Regions from separate parts of the Paradevosia tibetensis genome, predicted to be linked through region 1. Evidence: predicted binding sites of a transcription regulator. Region 1 holds the regulator's gene; each other region holds the start of a gene.
What was found. Region 1 encodes PhoB, which activates phosphate uptake and scavenging genes when phosphate is short. Its sites were predicted from a motif close to TGTCATNNANCTGTCAT; they were not measured.
Positions count from the first base shown of each region.

Region 2: the regulator PhoB is predicted to act here: its motif matches at 1,506-1,522, upstream of phoA (alkaline phosphatase).
Region 3: the regulator PhoB is predicted to act here: its motif matches at 1,367-1,383, upstream of FNA67_RS15645 (bifunctional 2',3'-cyclic-nucleotide 2'-phosphodiesterase/3'-nucleotidase).

Region 1 is NZ_CP041690.1:769,873-773,122, forward strand. It holds gene FNA67_RS03750 (N-formylglutamate amidohydrolase) at 1-437, opposite strand, end outside; gene FNA67_RS03755 (MurR/RpiR family transcriptional regulator) at 545-1,381, shown strand; gene phoB (phosphate regulon transcriptional regulator PhoB) at 1,432-2,133, opposite strand; gene phoU (phosphate signaling complex protein PhoU) at 2,176-2,886, opposite strand; gene pstB (phosphate ABC transporter ATP-binding protein PstB) at 2,897-3,250, opposite strand, start outside.
Region 2 is NZ_CP041690.1:3,066,063-3,069,312, reverse strand. It holds gene FNA67_RS15030 (catalase) at 1-30, shown strand, start outside; gene FNA67_RS15025 (DUF2336 domain-containing protein) at 326-1,447, shown strand; gene phoA (alkaline phosphatase) at 1,599-3,035, shown strand; gene FNA67_RS15015 (ArsR/SmtB family transcription factor) at 3,156-3,250, shown strand, end outside.
Region 3 is NZ_CP041690.1:3,200,186-3,203,435, reverse strand. It holds gene FNA67_RS15645 (bifunctional 2',3'-cyclic-nucleotide 2'-phosphodiesterase/3'-nucleotidase) at 1-1,262, opposite strand, end outside; gene ypfJ (KPN_02809 family neutral zinc metallopeptidase) at 1,479-2,390, shown strand; gene FNA67_RS15635 (glycosyltransferase family 32 protein) at 2,518-3,250, shown strand, end outside.

The DNA.
Region 1 (3,250 bases):
ACCGTCACCAGGATGGTCTCCCGCCCGGCCGCCTTGCGCCGGTCCAGTAGCGCGCCGATGGCTTGATGGAACGGGGTATGGAACGCCACGATCCGGTGCGCCCGTTCGAGCGGGTCGATTTTCGCATTGCCCGGTATCGTCGTGCGTTCGCTGATGGCGGGGATGAGATCGGGTGCTTCATGGTCGCGGTTGGCGTCGATGATGAGCCGGCTCACCGTCGAATAGACCAGGGGCGCGTCCAGCGCCTCGAGTAGCCCCAGCGCCACCGAAAGTGCCCCCGGATCCCAGGCGATATGGCTCACCCGCTCGCTCGGCTTGAGGCCGAGATCGCCATATTCGGGTGGGATGCGGTTGGAGGCGTGATCGCAGACCAGCACGAAGGGGGAGGACCCTTCGGCGTTGTTGACCTGAACCGGCTGCAGTCTCGACCCATCCATGAGAGACACGCGATTTTTGTTCGGTTAACGTTTGCAACAGTTGTTCCGTATCGGCGATATCTGTCAATATTGAAATTGTCGTTTCAGCGTCTGCGAGGGGGATGACCGTGGAAAGTCCGAGCGTCGAGGCCCGTATCCACGAAGCCAACCACCGGCTCACCGCCGCCGAGAAGCGCGCCGCGCGCGGGCTGCTCGCCAATTACCCCACCATCGGCCTGGCCCCGGTCGCCGAGTTCGCCCAGCAAAGCGGGGCCAGCGCCGCCACCGTCCTGCGCTTCATCGCTCAGCTCGGGTTCAAGTCCTATCCCGATTTCCAGCGGTGCCTGCGCGAGGAGCTGGAGGAACGCGCCAAGTCGCCCCTGCAGCGCAGCCTCGCCGCCGTCCGTCACCAGACCGCCATCGGCGACTTCCTGGGCGATTTCTTCTCGCAGGTGACCTCCAACATGCACGCCTCTGCGGCGCGCATACCCACCTCCGAGTTCGAGGCCGCCAGCGCCCGCCTCGCCGATCTCAAGCGGGGCTGCCATATCGTGGGTGGCCGGTTCACCGATGCCATGGCCAGCTACATGGAAGCGCATCTGCGTCTCGTGCGCCCCGGCGTGCGCCGCCTCGATGGCCGTCCCGCCGCCCGCAACGACCAGCTGCTCGATATCCGCGCCGATGACACCGTGGTGCTTTTCGATATCCGCCGCTACGACGCCGACCTGCTCGAGGTCGCCGCCAGTCTGGCGGCGCGTCGCGCCTTCATGGTGCTCATCACCGATGAGTGGATTTCCCCGCTCTCGCGCTACGCCAAGATCGTGCTGCCCTGCCGCATCGCGGTCGATCGCACCTGGGATGCCAACACCGCCATCTTCGCGCTCACCGAGGCCTTGATCGCGCGCGCCACCGAACTGGCCTGGCCGAGCGCGGAAAAGCGGATGGGCTCGGTCGAGCACAATTAGCCTCGGCGGGAAGAAGCGCGCCGGCAGAGACCCACCAGCGCGCTTTAGTCTCAGCTCGCCGCCGCGAACTGCTCGTCGAAGGAATAGCCGGCGCCACGTACCGTGCGGATCGGGTCGGCGCTCTTGCCGCGATTGATGGCCTTGCGCAGCCGTCCGACATGCACGTCCACGGTTCGCTCGTCCACATAGACGTCGTTGCCCCAGACGCCGTCGAGCAGTTGCTCGCGCGAATAGACGCGGCCGGGGTGACGCATCAGGTATTCGAGCAGGCGATATTCCGTCGGCCCCAGATGCACCTCGCGGCCGGAGCGGCGCACGCGGTGGCTGGTGCGGTCCAGCTCCAGGTCGCCCGCCTTGAGTACGGTGGTGACGAGTTGGGGGTTCGACCGGCGCAGCAGCGCGTTGATGCGGGCCAGGAGCTCCGGGATGGAGAACGGCTTGACGACGTAGTCGTCCGCGCCCGTCGCCAGGCCGCGCACGCGCTCCTCTTCCTCGCCGCGCGCCGTGATCATGATGATCGGCACGCGGGCGGTTTCCTCGCGGGCGCGCCAGCGGCGGCAGAGCTCGATGCCCGAAAGGCCGGGCAGCATCCAGTCCAGGAGGATCAGGTCGGGGATCTTCTCGCGCATCTGGTCGGCGGCTTCATCGCCGCTCGCCGAGGAGAGCACGGTGAATCCTTCCGCCTCGAGGTTGTAGCGCATCATCAGCGCCAGATCGGCCTCGTCTTCGACGATCATGATCGTTGCAGGCATTTCAGCGGTTCCGGGTGGGGGAAAGGCTGGGGGTTCGCGAGATTACTCGCGAACCTGGGTCCGGTGGAGGTCTTCGACGTCGCCCGAGAGATACCGGCCGGTGTCGAGATAGAAGGCGGCCTCGGCGATGTTGGTGGCGTGGTCGCCGACGCGCTCGAGGTTCTTGGCGCAGAACAGCAGGTGCGTGCACTGCGTGATGTTGCGCGGATCCTCCATCATGTACGTGAGCAGTTCGCGGAAGATCGAGGTGTAGAGCGCATCGATCTCGTCGTCGCGGTTGCACACGGCAATCGCGGCCGCCCCGTTGCGGGTCGAATAGGCATCGAGCGCCGCCTTGAGCTGGGCCAGGATCAGGTCCGTCATGTGCTTGAGCCCGTTGTAGAACTTGGGCGCGAGCGACAGGCCTTCGATCTGGAGGGCGCGGCGCGAGACCTGCTTGGCCATGTCGCCGACGCGCTCGAGGTCGTTGGCCACGTGGATCGAGGTGATGATCGAGCGCAGGTCCGTGGCCATGGGCTGGCGGCGGGCGATCATGGAAACCGCGGTTTCGTCGATCTTGCGCTGCATCTCGTCGATGCGCTTGTCGGCGGCGACCGTCTGGCGGGCGAGGTTATGGTCGAGCTTGAGCAGCGCCGTGGTGGCGTTCAGCACGGCCGCTTCCACCTCCCCGCCCATCTCGGAAATCGACCGGGCCAGCTGGGTCAGCTCATCCTCGTAGGAGGAGACGATGTGTTCGCTCTGTAGGGTGGGCATCTAGGGCTCCTTAGCCGATACGGCCAGTGATGTAGTCCTGGGTCTTCTTGTTGACCGGATTGGTGAAGATCTCTTCGGTGACGCCTTCCTCGATCAGCTTGCCGAGGTGGAAGAACGCCGTCTTCTGGGAAACGCGGGCGGCCTGCTGCATCGAGTGCGTCACGATCACGATGGTGAAGTTCTCGCGCAGCTCGTCGATGAGCTCTTCGATGATGGCGGTGGCGATCGGGTCGAGCGCCGAGCAGGGCTCGTCCATCAGCAGCACTTCGGGCTTGGTGGCGATGGCGCGCGCAATGCACAGGCGCTGCTGCTGCCCGCCCGAAAGCCCGGTGCCCGGGGAGTCGAGGCGATCCTTGACCTCCTC
Region 2 (3,250 bases), 2.1 Mb from region 1:
TCGGACGGTGAATCCGCCGCCGCCGAGTAAGGCGACCAACCGGTACGAATCTCCAGGACCCGGCCCTAGTGGCCGGGTTCTTCGTTTTGGTTAACGGTTTGCTCCGCATCGGCGGCGGGGTGCGAGGGCATGGCTCGGGGTGCGGGGACAAGTGTGCGCCCGAGAGGCGCAGACTACCGGGGGCAAGGCGGCGCGGAGAGGCAGTTTTCCACACAACCAATCGTTAAAATTTGAATCAAATTCCGCCTTCTCACTTTAGCCGGTTGCGAGTGCGCGGTGGCAAAGTCTTCCAAATCGGCGGATCGACCCCGCGCGGAGGGACTAAATGCAAGAGATCGAAGAAGGTACGAAGGCATTCTCGACCTTCCGCGTGCTGAACGGGGACGCCAACGTCATGGAGCGGGAGCAGTTGTTCCGCAACATGGCCCAGCTCTTCTCCTTCGTTTCGGACCGGTGCGACGACGAACAGGTCATCCAGTATGACGAGGTGCTCTGCCAACTCGCCGAACTGGTGGAAGTGGAAGCGCGGGCTCACGTGGCCAAGCTGCTGGCTCCGCTCGACCGGGCGCCGGGCACGGTGGTGGTCAAGCTGGCCAATGACGTGATCGAGGTGGCCAAGCCGCTGCTCGAGTTCTCGAGCGTGCTTTCGGATGACGACCTCATCGATATCGTGGCCAACCAGAGCGAGGACCATCGCGTGGCGGTCGCCAGCCGTCATGCGGTTGCCGAGCGGGTGAGCGACGCCATCACCGAGCATGGCGACAAGGTTTCGATCTCGCGTCTGGTGCGCAACACCAAGGCCGAGCTGGGTCAGTATGCCATCGAGCGCCTGGTGGCGCTGGCGGCCAAGGACGGCGATATCGCCGACGACCTGCGCAATCGCCCCGACATCGACTGGGGTTCGCTGCGCAACGAGATCGACAACGCCGCAAACAAGGTGCTCGACGAGATCGGGCAGGCCTCGGTCGATCCGGTCACGGCCGGCAAGATCAATTCGGTCGTCTACAACCGCATGCGCAACCGCGCCGGCTTCAACAGCCAGGAGTGGAAGGTTGCCTATAACCAGGTGAAGGCGCTGGCCGACCGCAAGCAGCTGGACGAGCGCGCGCTCATCCGCTTCGCCCGCTTCGGCTACGGCCACCATTGCGCCGCCGCGCTCACGGTGATGCTGCGCGTGGGGCCGGAAGTGCTGGTCAAGTGGCTGGCCATGCAGGACTACGTGGCCATCACGGTGGCGCTGCGTGCCGCCGGGCTCTCGCCGGATCTCTTCGAGGCGGTGGTGGCGACCATGCCCTGGCGCGACCTGCCCACGGAGGCCGACAAGGTCAATGTGCGGGCTCGCTTCGAAGCGCTGAGCGCCGAGGAAGCCGCCGGGATTTTCGAGCTCTGGCGCGCCCACGCCTTCCGCAAGCGCGGGGCCTATGGCGACGTCATGGGTTACGCCTGAGGCGCTAGCCCCCGCTAGCCAACGACGCTAATCCACAGTCACGCACTGTCCACGAGGTTGTCACCAAGCATTCACGAGCAGGCCAAAGGATCGGCGCAGGGCGGCAGTCCTGCCGCCTCGTCCAACCACCCACTCGAGGATTTGCATCGTGATGACCTCTCCCCGTTCATTGATGACCACGGTGGCAGCCGCTGCGCTGTTCGTTTCCGCTTCACCCGCAGCGTTCGCCGAGGACGCCGCCAAGCCGGCGGACTATGTCCGCGCCGCCCAGGGCGACCTGGCCCAGCCGGGCGGGGCCCGCCGCCTGGCGGGCGATGCCACGGCCGAACTCAAGGCCGCGATCCAGGACGGGGAGGTGCGCAACGTCATCCTGCTGATCGGGGACGGGATGGGCGATTCCGAAATCACCATCGCCCGCAACTATGCGGAAGGAGCCGGCGGGTTCTTCAAGGGCATCGATGCCCTGCCGATTACCGGCCAGTACACGCACTACGCGCTCGACAAGGAGAGCGGCAAGCCGAACTACGTGACCGATTCCGCGGCTTCGGGCACGGCCTGGTCGAGCGGCGTGAAGACCTATAACGGCGCGATCGGCGTCGATGTGAAGGGCCAGCCGGTGCCCACGCTCATCGAACTGGCCAAGGCGGCGGGCCTGGCGACAGGCGACGTCTCGACCGCCGAGGTGCAGGACGCGACCCCGGCGGTGTTGCTGGCCCATGTGATCGACCGGGGCTGCTATGGCCCGGTGGCGACGGCCGAGAAATGTGCGGCCAACGCGCTGGAGAACGGCGGCGCCGGTTCGATCAGCGAGCAATTGCTCAATACCCGCGCCGACCTGGTGCTGGGCGGCGGCGCCAAGACGTTCGAGGAAGTGGCGGCGGCCGGCGACTGGAAGGGCAAGACGCTGCTCGATCAGGCCAGGGAGCGCGGGTTCGTGGTGGTTTCCAACCTCGACGAACTCAACGGCGTCAAGGCAGTCTCCCAGGAGGCGCCGGTGCTCGGCCTCTTCGCGCCGGGCAACATGCCGGTGCGCTGGATGGGCCCGGCGGCGACCCATCACGGCAATATCGACCAGCCGGCGGTGACCTGCGAAGTCAATGCCGAGCGTACGGCCGACATTCCGACGCTCAAGGACATGACCGCCAAGGCCATCGATCTGCTCAAGGGCAATGAGAAGGGTTTCTTCCTGCAGGTGGAAGGCGCTTCGATCGACAAGCAGGACCACGCCGCCAATGCCTGCGGGCAGATCGGGGAAACGGTCGATCTCGACGAGGCCGTGCAGGTGGCTCTCGATTTCGCCAGGGCCGACGGCAAGACGCTGGTGATCGTGACTGCGGACCATGCCCATTCCAGCCAGATCGTGGGCAACGGCACCAAGGCCCCGGGGCTCACCCAGGCGCTCAACACCAAGGACGGCGCGGTGATGACGATCAGCTACGGGAACTCGGAAAGCAGCTCGCAGGGCCATACCGGCGCGCAGCTGCGCGTGGGCGCATTCGGGCCCCATGCCGCCAACTTCGCCGGGCTGACCGACCAGACGGACATGTTCTACACGATCCGCGATGCGCTCAAGCTCGGCACGAACTGAGTAATCGCAGGTGGGGCGGGCGCAAGCCTGCCCCATCGCGTCGGGCAATCCCGTCGAAGTCCCTAGACCGGCTCGCTTGAAACATATAAAGATATCTTTATATGACGCGCGAGGTGCGGATTGTCGGAACTGGATTCATTGGTCGGAGTGCTCAAGGCCGCCGGGGAGGTAACCCGGTTGCGGCTGCTGGCCCTGCTGGCCGAAGGCGAGCTTTC
Region 3 (3,250 bases), 2.0 Mb from region 1:
TCCCAGGCGGTGCCCTTCTGCATCTGCTTGATGTACCAGGTCTGGGCCTGGCTCACGATCTGCACGGACGGATCATCGGCGACCAGCGCGAAGTAGGAATGCAGCGGAGCGGCGGTCTCGCCGACCGGACGGCGGACATATTCGAGCGTGGCGTCATGCTCGGACTGGACCGAGTCGATGACCTTCTGTTCGCTCTCGACGAGAGCGGCGACCTTGCCGTCCTTGCGCTCGTAGATCGGACGGGCTTCGGAGGTGAAGGAGGCGATCTTCCACTTGCCGTCGGCATCGGCCTGCAGCAGCAGGTCGATCAGGCCCATGTGCGAGCCCCAGAAACCGGCCATGACGGCGGGCTTGCCGGCGAGGGTGCCCTTTTCGATGTCGGCGCCTTCGAGATCCTTGAAGTCCGGACCGGGGAAGACCAGGTGCTGGTGGCCGGTAAGGACCACGTCGATGCCATCGACGGCGGCGAGCTGGAGCGAGGCGTTTTCAGCCTTGGGGCCACCGTCGGCGGCGATGCCGGAGTGGGAGAGGGCGACGATGATGTCGGCGCCTTCGGCCTTCATCCTGGGCACGTAGGCCTTGGCGGTCTCGACGATGTCGCGGGTGTTGACCTTGCCTTCCAGGTGCCCGGCGTCCCAGGTCATGATCTGGGGCGGCAGGAAGCCGATGAAGCCGATCTTGATCTTGTGGCTGTTGCCGGCGCCGTCGACGATGTCCTTTTCGACGATGCGGTAGGGATCGATATAGGTGGTGTCGCTCAGCGGATCGGCACCGAGTTCGCCCCTGACGAGGTTGGCGGACACGAACGGGAAGTTGGCGCCCTTGCGCGCGGCATCGAGATATTCGAGGCCGTAGTTGAACTCGTGGTTGCCGAAGGTGGCGACCTCGTAGCCCAGGGTGTTCATGGCGGCGATGGTGGGGTGCAGCTTGTCACCGGCGAGGCCGCGCTCGTAGGCGACATAGTCACCGAGCGGATTGCCCTGGATGAGATCGCCATTGTCGATGAGGATGGAGTTGCCGGCCTCGGCACGGATGCCGTCGATCAGCGTGGCGGTGCGCGCCAGGCCCATGGTGTCGTTCGGGGCGTCGGCGAAATAATCGTAGGGGAAAACGGCGACGTGGATGTCGGTCGTCTCGATCAGGCGCAGGTGCGCCTCGTTGGCCTGCGCCAGCGCGGCAAACGGATGCATGACGACGACGGCACCCGTCGCGGCGGTTCCGGCGAGGAAAGCGCGGCGGGAAATACTGCTTCCAAACTTCATAGAAATGCTCCCTATCCCTGAAAATCGGGCAAAGCTTACGATTGCGCCGCCAACCGGTATTACGGGGAGGCGGTGCTACTTTTTTGGAGTTCTGACGTTCTTACATGACGAGACCACGACACTTTGACCAAATGGTCAAGAGTGTCCAAGGGAAATTCGTGACCGCCGCGCGAGCAAGGTGCTAACATCGCGGCCGGCCTCGACAAGGAGAACGGGATGAAGTGGCAGGGACGCGAGCGCAGCTCCAATATCGAGGACCGCAGATCGCAGGGTGGCGGTGGCCTGGGAGGCGGATTCGGTGGCGGGCTGGGTTCGGGCGGAGGCTTCCGGATCCCGACCAGCGGCCGGGCCGGCGGCGGGGTCGGCGGCATCGGCCTGATCATCGTGATCGGCATCATATGCCTCGCGCTCGGTATCAATCCGCTCAGCCTTATCGACGGCTCGATGTCGACCGGTGGCTCCTCGTTCCAGCAGTCGCGGCCGCTGCCCGACGCGGGGCAGGACCAGCTCGCCGATTTCGTGGGGGTGGTGGTCAAGGACACCGAGACGGTGTGGACTGACATCTTCAAGGCCAACGGCCTCACCTATACTCCGCCCAAGGTGGTGCTGTTCACCAGCCAGACGCAGTCCGGGTGCGGGGTGGCCGACGCCAATAGCGGGCCGTTCTATTGCCCGAACGACCAGAAGGTCTATATCGACCTGTCGTTCTACAACCAGTTGCGCCAGCAGTTCGGGGCGCCGGGGGATTTCGCGCAAGCCTATGTGCTGGCCCACGAAGTGGGGCACCACGTGCAGAACCTGACGGGCGTGCTGCCCGAGTTCAACAAGCGTCGCCAGACCATGACCGAGACGCAGGCCAATGCCTATTCGGTGCGGGTCGAACTGCAGGCGGACTGCTATGCGGGCGTCTGGGCCAACCGGATCGGTCAGGAAAACCTGCTCGACCAAGGGGACGTGGAAGAAGCCATCACCGCGGCTAACGCCATTGGCGATGACACGCTGACGCGCGGCACGGTTTCGTCGCGCAACTTCACCCACGGCACGTCGGCCCAGCGCATGGCATGGCTCAAGCGCGGCATCCAGTCGGGCAACCCGGCCGATTGCGACACGTTCTCAGGCAGCATCTGAGGATATTTAAAGTCCCGGCCGCCACGCTTTCGGGCGCGGCGGCTTGAGGCTGCGTGACGATTTCCCGGTTGATTTGAAGTCCGTGGCGGGTGATGGAGCGGCTGCGACCAGCGAGCGGACGGACCGGATGATCCCCAAAATCGTGCATTTCACCTGGAAGACGGAAGACCTGCCCAAGGTCATGGGTCGGTTTTTCGAACGGTGGAAGGCGTTGCATCCGGGCTGGGACATACGCCTGTGGACCGATGCGACGATGCGCGAGTTCGTGGCCCGGGAATATTCGGAACTGCTGGCGATCTACGACGGGTATCCGCGCAACATCCAGCGCGCCGACAGTTTTCGCTACATGGTGCTCAACCGGCTGGGCGGCATCTATTCGGATCTCGACGTCGAGCCGTTCAAGCCGGTTGACGAACTGCTCCGGTACGAGGCGTTCACAGGCGTCGAGCCGGACGAACACATGGGCACGGATCGCACGCATGCCGGTGTGCCCTATCTCTTCACCAACGCCTTCATGGGTTCGGTGCCGGAGCATCCCTGGTGGGGCGAGGTGCTGGGCTTGATGCCCAAGGTCGCCAAGCTGCAGACCTTCTATTCCACCGGACCGTCGCTGGTGACGGCCTCGATATTGCGGTTGCCCAGGGAGCAGCGTCCGGTACTGCTGATGCCGCTCGTCTGGTCGCCGCTGCGCGACGGCGGGCTCAAGACCCGGAAGGACGCCAAGGTCGCCGGGATGGTGCGCCATCTGGCGCCGATCGTCGAGGGCAAGCAAGGCGAGGCCCTGGTCTCGCACCTCTGGCTGACGACCTGGGTGCCCTGGCACAAGCGTTCCTCGCACCTGGCCGCGCCTCTGCAGATCC